One region of the Blautia hansenii DSM 20583 genome, then DNA from elsewhere that is predicted to be linked to it. Evidence: riboswitches for the same ligand, from Rfam matches in the RefSeq annotation. Region 1 holds a riboswitch; each other region holds the start of a gene.
What was found. A riboswitch is a leader RNA that binds a small molecule or an ion and turns the genes downstream of it on or off. The one in region 1 is predicted to bind thiamine pyrophosphate.
Positions count from the first base shown of each region.

Region 1 (4,815 bases):
TAAAGCAGTTGCTGATATAGTAAAAGAATTAGGTGGAAAACCTTTTCTCACAGACTGCAACACCTTATATGTAGGAGGAAGAAAAAATGCTCTCGACCATTTAGACAGTGCCAATTTAAATGGCTTTAATCCAACTACAACAGGCTGCCAGATTATCATTGCAGATGGTCTGAAGGGTACGGATGAAACACTGGTTCCTGTAGAGGGCGGCACTTACATAAAAGAAGCCAAAATCGGACGTGCAGTTATGGATGCAGATGTTTTTATCTCTTTAAGCCACTTCAAAGGACATGAATCAACAGGATTTGGCGGTGCCTTAAAAAACATCGGAATGGGTTGTGGCTCCAGAGCCGGAAAAATGGAAATGCATTCTGCCGGAAAACCTCACGTAGACCAAAATTTATGCGTTGGATGTCAAATGTGTGCAAAAATTTGTGCCCATGACGCTCCAGAATTTGAAAATAAAAAAGCAACCATTAACCACGATAAATGTGTTGGCTGCGGAAGATGTATTGGTGTCTGTCCAAAAGATGCAATTTTATCTGCTTCTGACGAGTCAAATGAAATCTTAAACTGCAAAATTGCAGAATACACAAAGGCAGTTATTGACAATCGCCCTCATTTCCATATCAGTCTGGTAATCGATGTATCTCCATATTGTGACTGCCATGGAGAAAATGACGCTGCCATCGTTCCAAATGTAGGAATGTTTGCTTCTTTCGATCCCGTAGCTCTTGATATGGCCTGTGCAGAAGCCGTAAATGCTCAACCTGTTCTTTCTAACAGTATGTTGGGAGATTGCAGTGAAGAAGAAAGAGCTTGCCACAATCACGACCACTTCCATAGCATTTTCCCTGAAACCTGTTGGGAAACAGCTATTTCTCATGGAGAAAAAATCGGAATTGGAAACAGTAAATATAAACTTATTACAGTGAAATAATACTTTATCAAAAAAAGTGTGCTTTATTTTTTTAGGAACCATAAATAAAGCACACTTTAAATTATTATAAATATCTTTAATTCTTTATTACCACTGTATTATAGAGATGATTAAGTGGTCCTCTGCCCTTTCCCAAATCCAGTCCAGCCTCAATGGCTCCAGTGAGATATTCCTTGGCATTTTTTACACTTTCCTGTAAAGAATACCCTTTGGCAAGGTTACATGCAATGGCAGAAGACAGAGTACAGCCTGTACCATGTGTATTGGGATTTTCAATTTTTTCTTTGCAATACCAGATTTCTTTCTCATTTTCATAGAGAAGATCATCTGCTCCCTGCGTCAAATGTCCACCTTTTACCAAAACTGCTCCCTGCGTATATTTTCCAATTTCTGCTGCTGCCAATACCATATCTTCCTGACTCTTTATCTCTATTCCCGAAAGAACCTCAGCCTCAAAAAGATTAGGTGTCAATACTTTTCCTAAAGGAAAAAGCTGTTCCTTCATCACTTTACAAGCTTCTTGCTGCATCAGTCTGCTTCCACTTGTCGATACCATAACTGTATCCACTACAATATTTTTCACCTGATATTCCCGTAATTTTTCAGAAATAACACAGACAATCTCGCTATTTGGAACCATTCCGATTTTCACAGCATCCGGATAAATATCCTGAAAAATACAATCCAACTGCTTTGCTATAAATTCCGGAGATACTTCCACAATATCATAAACACCTGTAGTATTCTGCGCTGTTAATGCAGTAATCGCTGTCATGGCATACATATTATGTGCACAAATAGTTTTGATATCTGCTTGAATTCCTGCGCCTCCGCTACAATCCGAACCTGCAATACTTAATACTTTTTTCATTTTTCTTTTACCTCCTGCTGTGTAATTTCCTTTGACAGCTTTAAAAATCTCTGACAAGCACTTTCTATATCTTTTTGAGCATAAATTCCTGAAATCACTGCAACACCTGAAATACCGCAGTCCCTTAATTTTGTTATATTTTCTTCCTTAATGCCGCCAATTGCCACAACCGGAATAGCTACTGCCTGACAAATAGACCTCAAACGTTCTGTTGTAATTACTTCTGCCTCTGTTTTTGTAGAAGTTGCAAACATAGCCCCTACTCCCAAATAATCTGCTCCCATTTGTTCTGCTTTTTTTGCATCCTCTACAGTGCGACAAGACACTCCCAAAATTTTATCTGCTCCCAGCTTTTGTCTGGCTTCTCCTGCTTCCATATCCTTTTGTCCTACATGAACACCGGCTGCATCTACCTGTAATGCAATTTCCACATCATCATTGATAATGAAAGGCACACCATACTTGTCCGTCAATTTCTTCACTTCTTGTGCTTCTTTTAAAAACTCCTCCCTGCTTAAATTCTTTTCACGAAGCTGCAATAAAGTAACTCCACCCTTCAAAGAATCCTCAATTTGCTCCAAAAAACTCTTTTCTCCTATCCAGCTTCTATCCGTAACTGCATATAAACACATATTTTTTCTTTCTAATCTCATTTTTTCCCCTATCCTGTTTTTTATATTATAATGACTGTGAATTTCCAGCATTTACAGCTATAAAGTAAAAAACCGGAAAACGCCTGCACGTTTCCCGGTTTTCACATTCATCTCCCTACGCTGGCATTACCCATATCAGGTTAAAGGGTCGAAGTTGATAACTTCCTCTCAGCCCGCCCACGGACTCCCCTGCTGACTTTAATTTAATTTTTCTGTCCACTCTTTTTCCTTAAAGCCTGTAAGGACAAAATCATTCCCTACAAGCACAGGTCGTTTTACCAGCATACCATCTGAAGCCAGAAGCTCAAGCTGTTCTTCCTCTGTCATAGCAGGCAGCTTATCCTTTAGCTTCAATTCTTTGTATTTCATTCCGCTGGTATTAAAGAAACGCTTCAAAGGAAGTCCGCTTTTTTCATACCAAGCCTTGAGTTCTTCCTTAGAAGGATTGTCTTCTACAATATGACGCTCCTCAAATTCCACCTGATTTTCTACAAGCCATTTCTTTGCCTTCTGACAGGTACTGCATTTGGGATATTCTACAAATAATATCATATACAACCTCTTAATTATAATCTGTCTGCGTTGGAAGCCATAAATTTATATTCTGCCACAGAACGGTCAAAGCCTTTAATGTGGTCGAATAACCAATCTACTACATTTTTCTTAACCTGAGCTACAAACGCTTCTGTCGGTCCTTCTTCCTCTTCCAGCATTTCCTGAAGTTCTTTTACAGCATTTTTAAATTCTGCATGTTTTACTTTATGTTCTTCGATTCCCGGATACTGAATTTCTTCCTGTAATTTTTCTTCTGCGCTGAAATGAAATTCTGTATAATCTAATAAGTAATCCAACATTTTAATTGCTTTCACTTTGCCCTGTCCGTCTTCGCAGCTTTCTAAAAGCTGGTTAATACGTTCAATCAGTTCTTTATGTTGTCCATCAATCATTTCATTTCCGGTTACTAATGTTTCATCAAATTCTGCTCTCATTTTCTTTCCCTCCAGTGGTTTTTTTATAGTGTAACACAATTTTTTTCAGTTTCCAATAGGCTTTTTTCTACTTTCTTTGAGCATATAGACGACCACTGACAATTTCCGCATATCTTTTGACGTTCTCCTGAAGAAATAATCCTCTCCTCCACCAGCTTTGCAAAATCATTCCAGAAAATTTTTATTCCCTCAGCCAGCCCGCAGCATTTTAGAACTTCTCTGTCATAATGCAGAACAAGCTCCCATGTATTGCAGACTCCGTTTTCTAAATTCGGGCATTTTTTACAGATTTCATCCCCACAGGCAACCACCTCGACCTCTGGATTTTTCTGCATTTCTTCATAAATTTTCTGCATGTGAGCCGTAAATTCATTACTATATCCTTTTCCTTCAAAAAAATGAAGGCACATACCATGATGTGCCCTGATTTTCAAACCTTCCTGTTTCATCTTCTGACTGCTCCTTTTAATCTTCCGCTTAATATTACCGCCAAAGCAATTTTTAAAATATCCGGTATCACAAACGGAAATACGCACCAGCCCAGAACTGCTAAAATTCCCACTTCACCGGTCTGATGAGTATATACTGCCATAAACCATAAGGTTCCTACTGCATAGCATGCCAATAATCCTACAAGCATAGAGAGAATTTGTATCTTTTTTCCTTTTCCGAAAGCACGTTCCATACCCCACATCACAAGAGCGGATGCCAGAAATCCTACAATATAGCCTCCTGTTGTTCCTGTAAGAACACCAATTCCGCCAGAAAAGCCTGCGAAAACGGGAATTCCGATAGCTCCCAGTAAAATATACACCAAAACAGCCATCGTTCCCCTTTTACCGCCCAGAATTCCCACTGCCAGAAAAACGCCTAAGGTTTGCAAGGTAAAAGGAACTGCTGCCGGAATGGAAATCCATGAGCAGATTGCGATTAATACCGTAAACATGCTAATATACACTAAATCATAAGTTTTGTTGTTTTCTTTTGCCATTATCATTTTTCGTTACCTTTCTTCTGTCCTTATTTTTGCAAAGGTATCGTATCACAATCCGCCTTTAATTGTCAACTATATTTTATTTTTAGGTTTACAATCATTCATTTTCTGCTGCTGTGCGAGCCTTTTGAGTAAAATCCTTTCCTCCCGCTGCATACCATTCTTTCACAAAAGTATCAAAATAGCCCACCGTTTTTTCACCACAGACAATCTGTATAAAGGTCTGCTGCTCCAATTTCAAAAGGTCTTCTCCGACCTTTAAGCCTTCTCCTGAAAGAGGCAGGGGCTGACGGCTTTTAAAATTCAAGTCCACCAGTGTGCCTACTGCCGTAATACGGGAGGTATAGGCGGCCCAGGCATTTGCCGTA
Region 1 is NZ_CP022413.2:1,626,420-1,631,234, forward strand. It holds gene CGC63_RS08120 (DUF362 domain-containing protein) at 1-940, shown strand, start outside; gene thiD (bifunctional hydroxymethylpyrimidine kinase/phosphomethylpyrimidine kinase) at 1,017-1,811, opposite strand; gene thiE (thiamine phosphate synthase) at 1,808-2,464, opposite strand; TPP riboswitch at 2,560-2,665, opposite strand; gene CGC63_RS08135 (arsenate reductase family protein) at 2,663-3,016, opposite strand; gene CGC63_RS08140 (bacteriohemerythrin) at 3,031-3,453, opposite strand; gene CGC63_RS08145 (DUF1284 domain-containing protein) at 3,477-3,902, opposite strand; gene CGC63_RS08150 (biotin transporter BioY) at 3,899-4,444, opposite strand; gene CGC63_RS08155 (extracellular solute-binding protein) at 4,545-4,815, opposite strand, start outside.

Region 2 (4,815 bases), 990 kb from region 1:
AGAGGTTTTGGACGTGATTTATGTATTACGTGAGCTGGATATGACACTGGAAGAAATTCAGGAGTATATGCAGAACCGCACACCGGAACAGTTTTTACAGCTTTTCCGGCATGAAGAGCAGATAATCAGTGACCGCATCAAACATTTAAAATCAGTAAAAAACTGGATTACAGAAAAGAGTAAACTGATACACCAAAATTTACAGAAAGATTTAGATGAAATTACCATCCGTCAAGAACCACAGCGTTATTTAGTAGAGAGAAGTGTTAAGGAAAATGATGACAGAGCATGGGCAAAAGCCATTGGTAAGCTATGGGATTATTGTATGGAGCATGGGATAAAAAGTGCTTATCCCATAGGTTATCGTCAGGAAAAAGAAGATATCGAGCAGGGCGTTTTTGATAATTACCATGTTTTTTATCAAATGCTGGATACAAAGCCAAAGAAGATAGGGTATAGCATTCGAGAAGCCGGGAATTATTTGTGTGCTTATCATAAAGGAAGTTGGAAAAATGTTGGGGAGACATACTCCAGAATGTTGCAATATGCTAAGGAACATGAATTGATATTAGGTGGATATTTTTACGAGGACGGTGTATTGGACAGCTTGACTGTGCAGGAAGAAAAAGATTATGTGTGCAGGATAAGCTGTCAGGTAGAGAAAATGAAATAGAGGCTGGCAACTTTTTTCTGTATCTGCTATACTATATTTCATAGAATTCCTCTGTAAAGTGGAGGAAAAAATATGAATACCTTATTAAAAAATCTTACAATCAAAAACAATTTTATGTTTGCAGCAGTGATGTCAGATGAAGAAAACTGCAAAGGCTTTTTAGAACGTGCTCTTTCCATGAAAGTGGACCATGTAGAAATCAGTACAGAGAAAAATATTGTCTATCATCCGGAATATAAAGGGGTGCGATTAGACGTCTATGCGAAAGATGAAAATAATACCCGCTATAATATAGAAATGCAGGTGTTAAAACAGCCTGCATTGGGACGCAGAAGTCGTTATTATCAAAGTCAGATGGATATGGAGCTTTTGTTAAAGGGTTGCGAATATGCAGAACTGCCCGACAGTTATGTGATTTTCCTATGTGACTTCGACCCTTTCGGGAAAGGAAAGTATCGTTATACTTTTTGGACAGCTTGTGAGGAAACAGAAAAAGCTTCTCTAAAAGATGGGCGCTGTATTATGTTTTTGAATACTCGTGGAGAAAATGCAGAAGAAGTGCCGAAAGAATTGGTTTCTTTTCTGAAATTCGTGCATGCAGACTTAAAAGAAAGTCAAAAGGACTTTCAGGATGATTATGTAAGACAAGTGCAGAAATCGGTCACCCATATCAGGGAAAGTAGGGAAATGGAGGAGAGATTTATGCTTTTGGAATTATTGTTAAAAGATGAACGCAGAGAAGGTAGAGAAGAAGGCAGGAAAACCGGACAATTAGAGGAAGCGCAAGGAATGCTCCAGATGGCATTAAACAGATTTGGAGAATTGCCGGAAAATCTTCTGAAAACTTTACATCAACAGCAGGATATAGAAGTGATTAGAAATTGGATGCAGATAGCTTTAAAATCTCAATCACTGGATGATTTCATTTCTAAAATGTAATATTTAAAAATACTAATTCAAAATCAAATCAAATAAACCTGCAAGTCTTATAAATTAAGATTTGCAGGCAAATAAAAACATTTCAATGCCGTTTCGGCAAAATTTCAAAAAAGCAGAGGAATTCTATTTTTAATTTTGTAACACGGAAAAATCGGTTGACAATTTTAAAGAAAAGTTTTATAGTTACATCAATAAGAAAACAGGGGAGCTTGTATACAGGCTGAGAGGAAGTTGCGAACTTCGACCCATAAACCTGATGTGGATAATGCCAACGTAGGGATACAGAAGTGGTAAATTTAGGAAATCGGGTTCTTCGATTTCCTTTTCTATTTTTTATAGGAAAATGTTGTTTACCGAAGAAGTTGAGAGTGAATGAGAGTTCATGAAGGGGTGCACCACCGCGGGTGTATTTTTTCGTGAACTCTTTTTTATTACATAGGAAATTGCGTCCTATGTAATAAAAAATGCTCCGCAAGGATGCGCAGCTCGCGGAAGTGAAATTATCATTTTGTGAACCGCTCGCGCGCGGAGATTGCGCTATTGCGCAATCTTTCTTATAAAAAGGAGGAAAAGGATGATTTATTTAAATGGAAAACCGGAAGATATTCCGGAGGGGATTTCTCTTGCAGAACTTGTAAGGGAACGCCAATATTGTTTGGATTATATTGCGGCAGAATTAAATGGAGAAATTGTGCCCAAACAGCAATATAAGGATACAATTCTTCGCAGTAAAGATAAACTTGAAATTGTGAGCTTTGTGGGAGGGGGCTGATAAAGTGGAAGAAAGAGAAATCTGGGAAGCTCTTTGCAGCCGTCATTCAACTGCTGTGCAGGAAAAATTATGGAGAGCACAGGTTGCGGTGGCAGGACTTGGGGGATTAGGCTCTAATATAGCCGTATCTCTTGCCAGAATTGGTGTTGGACATCTGCATCTGCTGGATTTTGATGAGGTGGATTTGACGAATTTAAACCGACAGTATTATTTTCTCAGACATATTGGTATGAAAAAAACAGAGGCTTTGAAAGAAATTTTGCTGGATATTAATCCGTATTTGGACATTCAGACAGATTGCAGAAAAGTAAAAGGGGAGGATATTCCTCGGCTATTTCAGAAAGATAAATATATTTGTGAAGCTTTCGACCGCGCAGAACAGAAAGCAATGCTAGTAAACGGAATTCGGGAATATTTTCCCGATAAAGTGCTGGTGGCAGGCAACGGCATGGCAGGATATGGAAAAAGTAATGAGATACAGACACGCAAGGTGGGAAAAAACTTTTATATTTGTGGAGACGGAGTTTCCCAGTCCGTGCCGGGTAGGGGGCTTATGGCGCCTCGTGTTGCTCTTTGTGCAGCACATCAGGCAAATTTGATTACAAAGTTAATTATTGAAAGTGAGGATATATAAAATGGAAACAAGAAAAGATACATGGAAATTAGGAAATCACGAATTTCAATCACGATTTATTTTGGGCTCAGGGAAGTATTCTCTGGAATTAATTCAGGCAGCGGTGGAGCAGGCAAAAGCAGAGATTGTTACCATGGCGCTTCGCCGTGCAAATGAGGGAGGACTTGCCAATATTTTAGATTATATTCCAAAGAATGTAACGCTTTTGCCCAATACATCAGGGGCACGAAATGCAGAGGAAGCTGTTCGTATTGCCCGTCTTTCCAGAGAAATCTGTCAAAGCGAATTTGTGAAAATCGAGATTATGAGAGATAGCAAATATCTGCTTCCTGACAATTATGAAACAGCAAAAGCAACAGAAATTCTGGCTAAGGAAGGGTTCATTGTAATGCCTTATATGTATCCTGATTTAAACGCAGCCAGAGATATGGTGAGTGCAGGAGCTGCCTGCATTATGCCTCTTGGAGCACCTATCGGCTCTAATAAAGGGCTGTGTACCAAAGAATTTATTCAGATTTTAATTGACGAAATTGAACTTCCGATTATTGTCGATGCAGGCATCGGAAGACCTTCTCAGGCATGTGAAGCAATGGAAATGGGAGCAACAGCAATTATGGCAAATACAGCCATTGCAACAGCCGGAGACGTTCCTCTTATGGCAGAGGCATTTAAAAATGCAGTGGAAGCAGGACGAAGTGCGTACTTGTCAGGACTTGGCAGAGTAAAAGAAAAAGGCGGCAGTGCATCTTCACCGCTTACTGGATATTTAGAAGATTAGGAGAGAGAAAATGAGTACGGAAAATCATATAAATGAAAGCATTTTAAGTGATGAAATCAAGGAGCATCAGAAGAAAAACAGGATTGACCACATGAAGTATATGCCGGATATGGAGGTGTTGGAGTCTGATATTTTAGATAAGGTTTTAAATTATGTAGAGAATTACAATTATGAAACTTATACAGAAGCAGATGTAAAGAGAGCATTGTCTCACGAAAGAAAAACACCGGAGGATTTTGCAGCGCTATTGTCACCGGCGGCACTGCCTTTGCTGGAAGAAATTGCTCAGTGTGCGAAGGTGGAAAAGGAAAGATATTTTGGTAATTCCGTGGCTATGTTTACCCCTCTTTATATCGCAAATTACTGTGAAAATTACTGTATATACTGCGGATTTAACTGCCATAATAAGATAAAAAGAGCACAGTTAAATACGGAGGAAATTGAGCAGGAAATGGCTGCGATTGCCAAAAGCGGTTTGCAGGAAATTTTAATTCTGACAGGAGAAAGCAGGAGTAAATCCACCGTAGAATACATAGGAGAAGCATGTAAAATTGCCAGAAAATATTTCCGAGTGATTGGTCTTGAAATCTATCCTGTAAACGCAGATGAGTATGCTTATCTGCATAAGTGCGGAGCTGATTATGTGACTGTTTTTCAGGAGACCTATAACTCTGATAAATACGAAACACTTCATCTTGCAGGGCATAAAAGGATATTCCCTTATCGTTTTTACGCTCAGGAAAGAGCTTTGAAGGGCGGCATGAGAGGTGTGGGCTTTGGGGCGCTTTTAGGGCTGGACGACTTTAGAAAAGATGCCTTTGCCACAGGAATGCACGGATGGCTTTTGCAGAAAAAATATCCTCATGGAGAAATCGCTTTTTCCTGCCCCAGACTGCGTCCGATTATCAACAATGATAAAATTAATCCTATGGACGTTCATGAAAAACAGCTTTTACAGGTGGTATGTGCATATCGTTTGTTTATGCCTTTTGCAAGTATTACCGTGTCTACAAGGGAAT
Region 2 is NZ_CP022413.2:2,611,861-2,616,675, reverse strand. It holds gene CGC63_RS13250 (MerR family transcriptional regulator) at 1-673, shown strand, start outside; gene CGC63_RS13245 (Rpn family recombination-promoting nuclease/putative transposase) at 746-1,612, shown strand; TPP riboswitch at 1,808-1,909, shown strand; gene thiS (sulfur carrier protein ThiS) at 2,187-2,384, shown strand; gene thiF (sulfur carrier protein ThiS adenylyltransferase ThiF) at 2,389-3,018, shown strand; gene CGC63_RS13230 (thiazole synthase) at 3,020-3,796, shown strand; gene thiH (2-iminoacetate synthase ThiH) at 3,807-4,815, shown strand, end outside.
Region 2: another riboswitch for thiamine pyrophosphate. It lies ahead of thiS (sulfur carrier protein ThiS); the one in region 1 lies ahead of thiE (thiamine phosphate synthase).

Region 3 (4,815 bases), 970 kb from region 1:
CAAGATGATAAAAGAAGGAGATATAGAGGTATGAAAGTAATTTTAATTGAAGATGTAAAATCTCTTGGAAAAAAAGGTGAAATTGTAAACGTAAGCGACGGATATGCAAGAAATATGCTTTTCCCTAAGAAATTAGGTGTGGAAGCAACAGCAAAAAACATTAACGATTTAAAACTTCAGAAAGCGCATGAAGAAAAAGTGGCAAAAGAAAATCTTCAGGCTGCAAAAGAATTTAAAGAAGAATTAGAGACAAAGCAGGTAACTTTGGCAATTAAAGTGGGAGAAAACGGCAGAACCTTTGGCTCTGTATCCACGAAAGAAATTTCCGAAGCAGTGACAAAGCAGTTAGGATATGATATTGATAAGAAAAAAATGCAGCTTTCTAATCCAATTCGTGAATTAGGAACAACCATGGTTCCTGTAAAGCTTCATACACAGGTTACTGCACAGCTTAAGGTTGTGGTAAAGGAAGCATAGGAAGGGAGTCTTCACCAACATGGAAGAAGCACTGATAAAGCGAATTCTGCCTCACAGTCCGGAAGCGGAGCAGTCGGTTATCGGCTCTATGATTATGAGCAGAGATGCCATTGTAGAAGCTTCTGAGATTATTACAGGAGCGGATTTTTACCAGCAGCAGTACGGAATTGTTTTTGAGGCAATGATTGAGCTTCATGATGAAGGCAAGGCAGTGGATTTGATTACTTTGCAGGAGAGGTTAAAGGAAAAAGACTTGCCGCCTGAGATTTCCAGCATGGAGTTTGTAAGGGATTTACTGTCAGCCGTGCCTACTTCCGCAAATGTAAAATATTATGCGGAAATTGTGGCAGAAAAATCTATGCTGAGAAAGCTGATAAAGACCACAGAAGAAATTACAAACGCCTGTTATCTGGGGAAAGAAAAGATGCAGGATATTTTAGAGGTTACAGAAAAGAAAATTTTTGATTTGGTACAGAACAGAGGCAGTGAGGAGTTTGTTCCCATTCGTCAGGTTGTGCTAAACGCCATTGAGAAAATCGAAAAAGCCTCCAGAAGTCAGGGCAGTGTAACCGGTATTCCCACAGGTTTTATTGACTTAGATTATAAAATGTCCGGTTTTCAGCCCTCTGATTTGATTTTGGTAGCGGCTCGTCCTTCTATGGGAAAGACAGCTTTTGTTTTGAATATTGCTCAGTATATGGCATTTCATAATGATGTGACAGCGGCGATTTTCAGCTTGGAAATGTCAAAGGAACAGCTGGTAAACCGTCTGCTGGCATTGGAGTCAAAGGTAGACTCACAGAACATCCGAACAGGTAATCTGGAGGATGAAGAATGGGCAAAGCTCATTGAAGGCGCAAATATTATAGGCAAATCCAATTTAATCATTGATGATAAGCCGGGTATTTCTATTTCAGAGCTGCGCTCCAAGTGTAGAAAGTATAAGATGGAGCATAATCTGGGAGTTATTTTTATCGATTATTTGCAGCTTATGACAGGAAGCGGAAGAAGTGAGTCCAGACAGCAGGAAATTTCAGAGATTTCCCGTTCTTTAAAAGCGCTTGCCAGAGAGTTGAACGTGCCTGTTGTAGCGCTTTCTCAGTTAAGCCGTGCCGTAGAGCAGCGTCCTGACCACAGACCAATGCTTTCTGACCTTCGAGAGTCAGGAGCTATTGAACAGGATGCCGACGTAGTTATGTTTATTTATCGTGATGATTATTATAATAAAGACTCCGAAAATAAAAACATAGCAGAGATTATTATTGCCAAGCAGAGAAACGGTCCTATCGGAACAGTAAATCTGGTATGGCTGCCGAACTATACAAAGTTTGTGAATATGAAAAAATAAGAATATAATTTTAAAAGACCACCCTTCCTCCTGTTAAGGTTTATGGGTGGTCTTTTTGTGGTTGCTAATGAGACATTTTACTCATCGTAAATATTTACAATTTCTCCATCTAAAATTCGATTCATATTTTTTACGGCACAGAAGTTCCCGCACATACTGCATGTGTCTTCTTTTTCCGGCTTTGCCTCTGCACGATAGCGTTTTGCTTTTTCCGGGTCAATGCAAAGGCGGAACATCTCTTCCCAGTCCAGATTTTTTCTGGCAGTGCTCATTTCATAATCCCAGTCGGCAGCGCCTTTAATACCTTTGGCAATATCAGCGGCATGAGCGGCAATTTTGGATGCAATAATCCCCTCTTTTACGTCATTGACATCAGGAAGGCGGAGATGCTCCGCAGGTGTTACATAGCACAGAAAAGAAGCGCCGTAGGTGGCAGCGATTGCACCTCCGATAGCAGCAGTGATATGGTCATAGCCGGGAGCGATATCGGTTACAAGAGGTCCGAGCACATAGAAAGGTGCGCCCTGACATACGGTCTGCTGAATTTTCATATTTGCTTCAATCTGATTTAAAGGCATGTGTCCCGGTCCTTCAATGATAACCTGAACATCTTTTTCCCATGCGCGTTTTGTCAGTTCGCCTAAAGTAACAAGCTCCTCAATCTGAGAAATATCTCCTGCATCAGCAAGACAGCCGGGACGGCAGGCGTCACCGAGGCTCATAGTAACATCATATTGTTGGCAGATATCCAGAATACGGTCGTAGTGCTCGTAAAACGGGTTTTCCTGTCCAGTCATTTCCATCCATGCAAAGATGATAGAGCCTCCTCTGGAAACAATGTTGGTAAGGCGTTTGTTTTCCTTAAAGCGTTTAGCGGTATTTTTATTGATACCTACATGAATAGTCATGAAATCTACGCCGTCTTTTGCGTGCATTTCCACAATATTAATCCACTCTTCGGAAGTGATTTCCTTTAACGGCTTGTGGTAATAGACAACAGCATCATAAATCGGTACAGTACCGATAATTGCAGGACATTCTGAGGTTAATTTGCGGCGAAATTTCTGCGTATCGCCAAAGGAGCTTAAATCCATAATAGACTCAGCGCCCATTTTTACTGCGTCGTTTACTTTTTCAAGCTCCATATCAAGGTCCTTCCAGTCTCTGGAAGTTCCCAGATTGACATTGATTTTTGTTTTCAGCATAGAGCCAATTCCGTTTGCCTCCAGACAGGTATGCAGCTTATTGGCAGGAATAGCTACTTTTCCTTCCGCCACAAGCTGACGAAGCTTTTGCACATCCATTTGTTCTTTTGCAGCCACAGCTTCCATTTCCTTGGTGATGATACCCTGTCGTGCGGCATTCATTTGCGTTGTGTACGTCATATTCATTCTCCAATCTTATTTTATTAAAAAACTCCCCGAAATAGAAAAGTGCCCGTACCAAAAAAGGGTATACGGACACTGTAAATGCTGGTATAAACTCCCTACGTTGGCATAATCCAAATCAGGTAATACAGGTCGAAGTCAGACTTCCTCTCAGCCCTAAGGCTCCCTGGTTGTTTTTTCTCAGTGTAGCACTGCGGTGGGGACTTGTCAATGTTTTTGTCGAACGTATTTTCTTGCAATTTAAAGTGTGTTTGTTATAATAATTAAGAGAAAGCGAGAAAGGGGTTAAGGTATGCAGGAGACCATTTACTCTGTTTCTGAAGCCGTGGGAATTTTAGAGCTTCAATCTCATGTACTGCGGTACTGGGAGGAAGAAATGAAGCTTCCTATTAAGAGAAACGAGTTGGGACACAGATACTACACCCGATGGGATATTCAGGTTTTTTTGAGTATTAAGGAACTAAAGAAAAAAGGATATTCATTAAAAGAAATCGGAAAACTGGCGGAGCTTTTTTATCAGAAGCAGGAAAAAGAGAGCAGGATTTCCCCGGAATTTATGGAGATTATCAGCAAGCTTGTAAAGGCGCAGTTAAAGGAGAAAAAAACAGGAGAAGACAGATATAAGAAGCTGGATGAAAGAATTCGTAATTATCAGCAGTCAAGGCGTGAGGTAGCGGCTGCTTTAGAAAAGAAAAATTCCAAAAAGAAAGGGATATTTTCGAGAAGATGAGAAAAAGAAAGAGGCAGGACTTTGAAAGTTCTGCCTCTTTTCTAAAAAATATTAGCCTTCAACGATAGCTTCTGTTGGACAAACACCAGCGCATGTTCCGCAGTCAACGCATGTATCAGCGTCGATAACGTATTTGTCATCACCTTCGGAAATAGCTTCAACTGGGCATTCGCCAGCGCATGTTCCGCAGCTTACACATTCATCTGTAATTACGTATGCCATGATTATATCCTCCTTTATATTCTGAACTTAAGAATTCAGTTCTTAGCTGTATTCTAATATATTTACTTCTATAATACAAGTCTTAATTTAGAAACAATGCAGAAAAAGAGTTGAACATAAGGAGGAAAGAGATTATAATAAAATTCATAAAACAGAACAAGGAGGAAATATTCATGAAGGTAACACCAGATATGACAATCGGTGAGTTAATCCGTTTAGATGAAAACATTGTTCCAATTCTCATGAGAGCAGGCATGCACTGCATCGGATGCCCTTCCGCACAGGGAGAAAGCATTGCAGAGGCAGCTATGGTTCACGGAATTGACGGAAATATGTTAGTTGCTCAGATTAACGATTTTTTAGAAAATAAATAATGAAAAAGGAGTTGCTGTATCCCGGGTTACAGGGATATAACAACTCCTTTTAGCATCCTAGATTAGTGTCAGTTTTTGTAAAGCTTCGGTAGAGAGAATACATCCCTTGTGTTCTGCAAGAAATGCTTCTCTGGCAGGTGACAGCTTTTTGCCGTTGCCATATTCGGAAAGCATATTGCAAACACGGTTGAAATCCTCCGGTGAGGTCTGATCCTGATGAAGAAGCAGAGAATAGGTATCTGCCCTTTCGTCTTTATACAGGGAGTTAAAGCCTTG
Region 3 is NZ_CP022413.2:652,973-657,787, forward strand. It holds gene CGC63_RS03155 (DHH family phosphoesterase) at 1-34, shown strand, start outside; gene rplI (50S ribosomal protein L9) at 31-477, shown strand; gene dnaB (replicative DNA helicase) at 497-1,825, shown strand; gene thiC (phosphomethylpyrimidine synthase ThiC) at 1,903-3,210, opposite strand; TPP riboswitch at 3,292-3,392, opposite strand; gene CGC63_RS03175 (MerR family transcriptional regulator) at 3,506-3,943, shown strand; gene CGC63_RS03180 (4Fe-4S ferredoxin) at 3,995-4,165, opposite strand; gene CGC63_RS03185 (DUF1858 domain-containing protein) at 4,339-4,539, shown strand; gene CGC63_RS03190 (adaptor protein MecA) at 4,597-4,815, opposite strand, start outside.
Region 3: another riboswitch for thiamine pyrophosphate. It lies ahead of thiC (phosphomethylpyrimidine synthase ThiC); the one in region 1 lies ahead of thiE (thiamine phosphate synthase).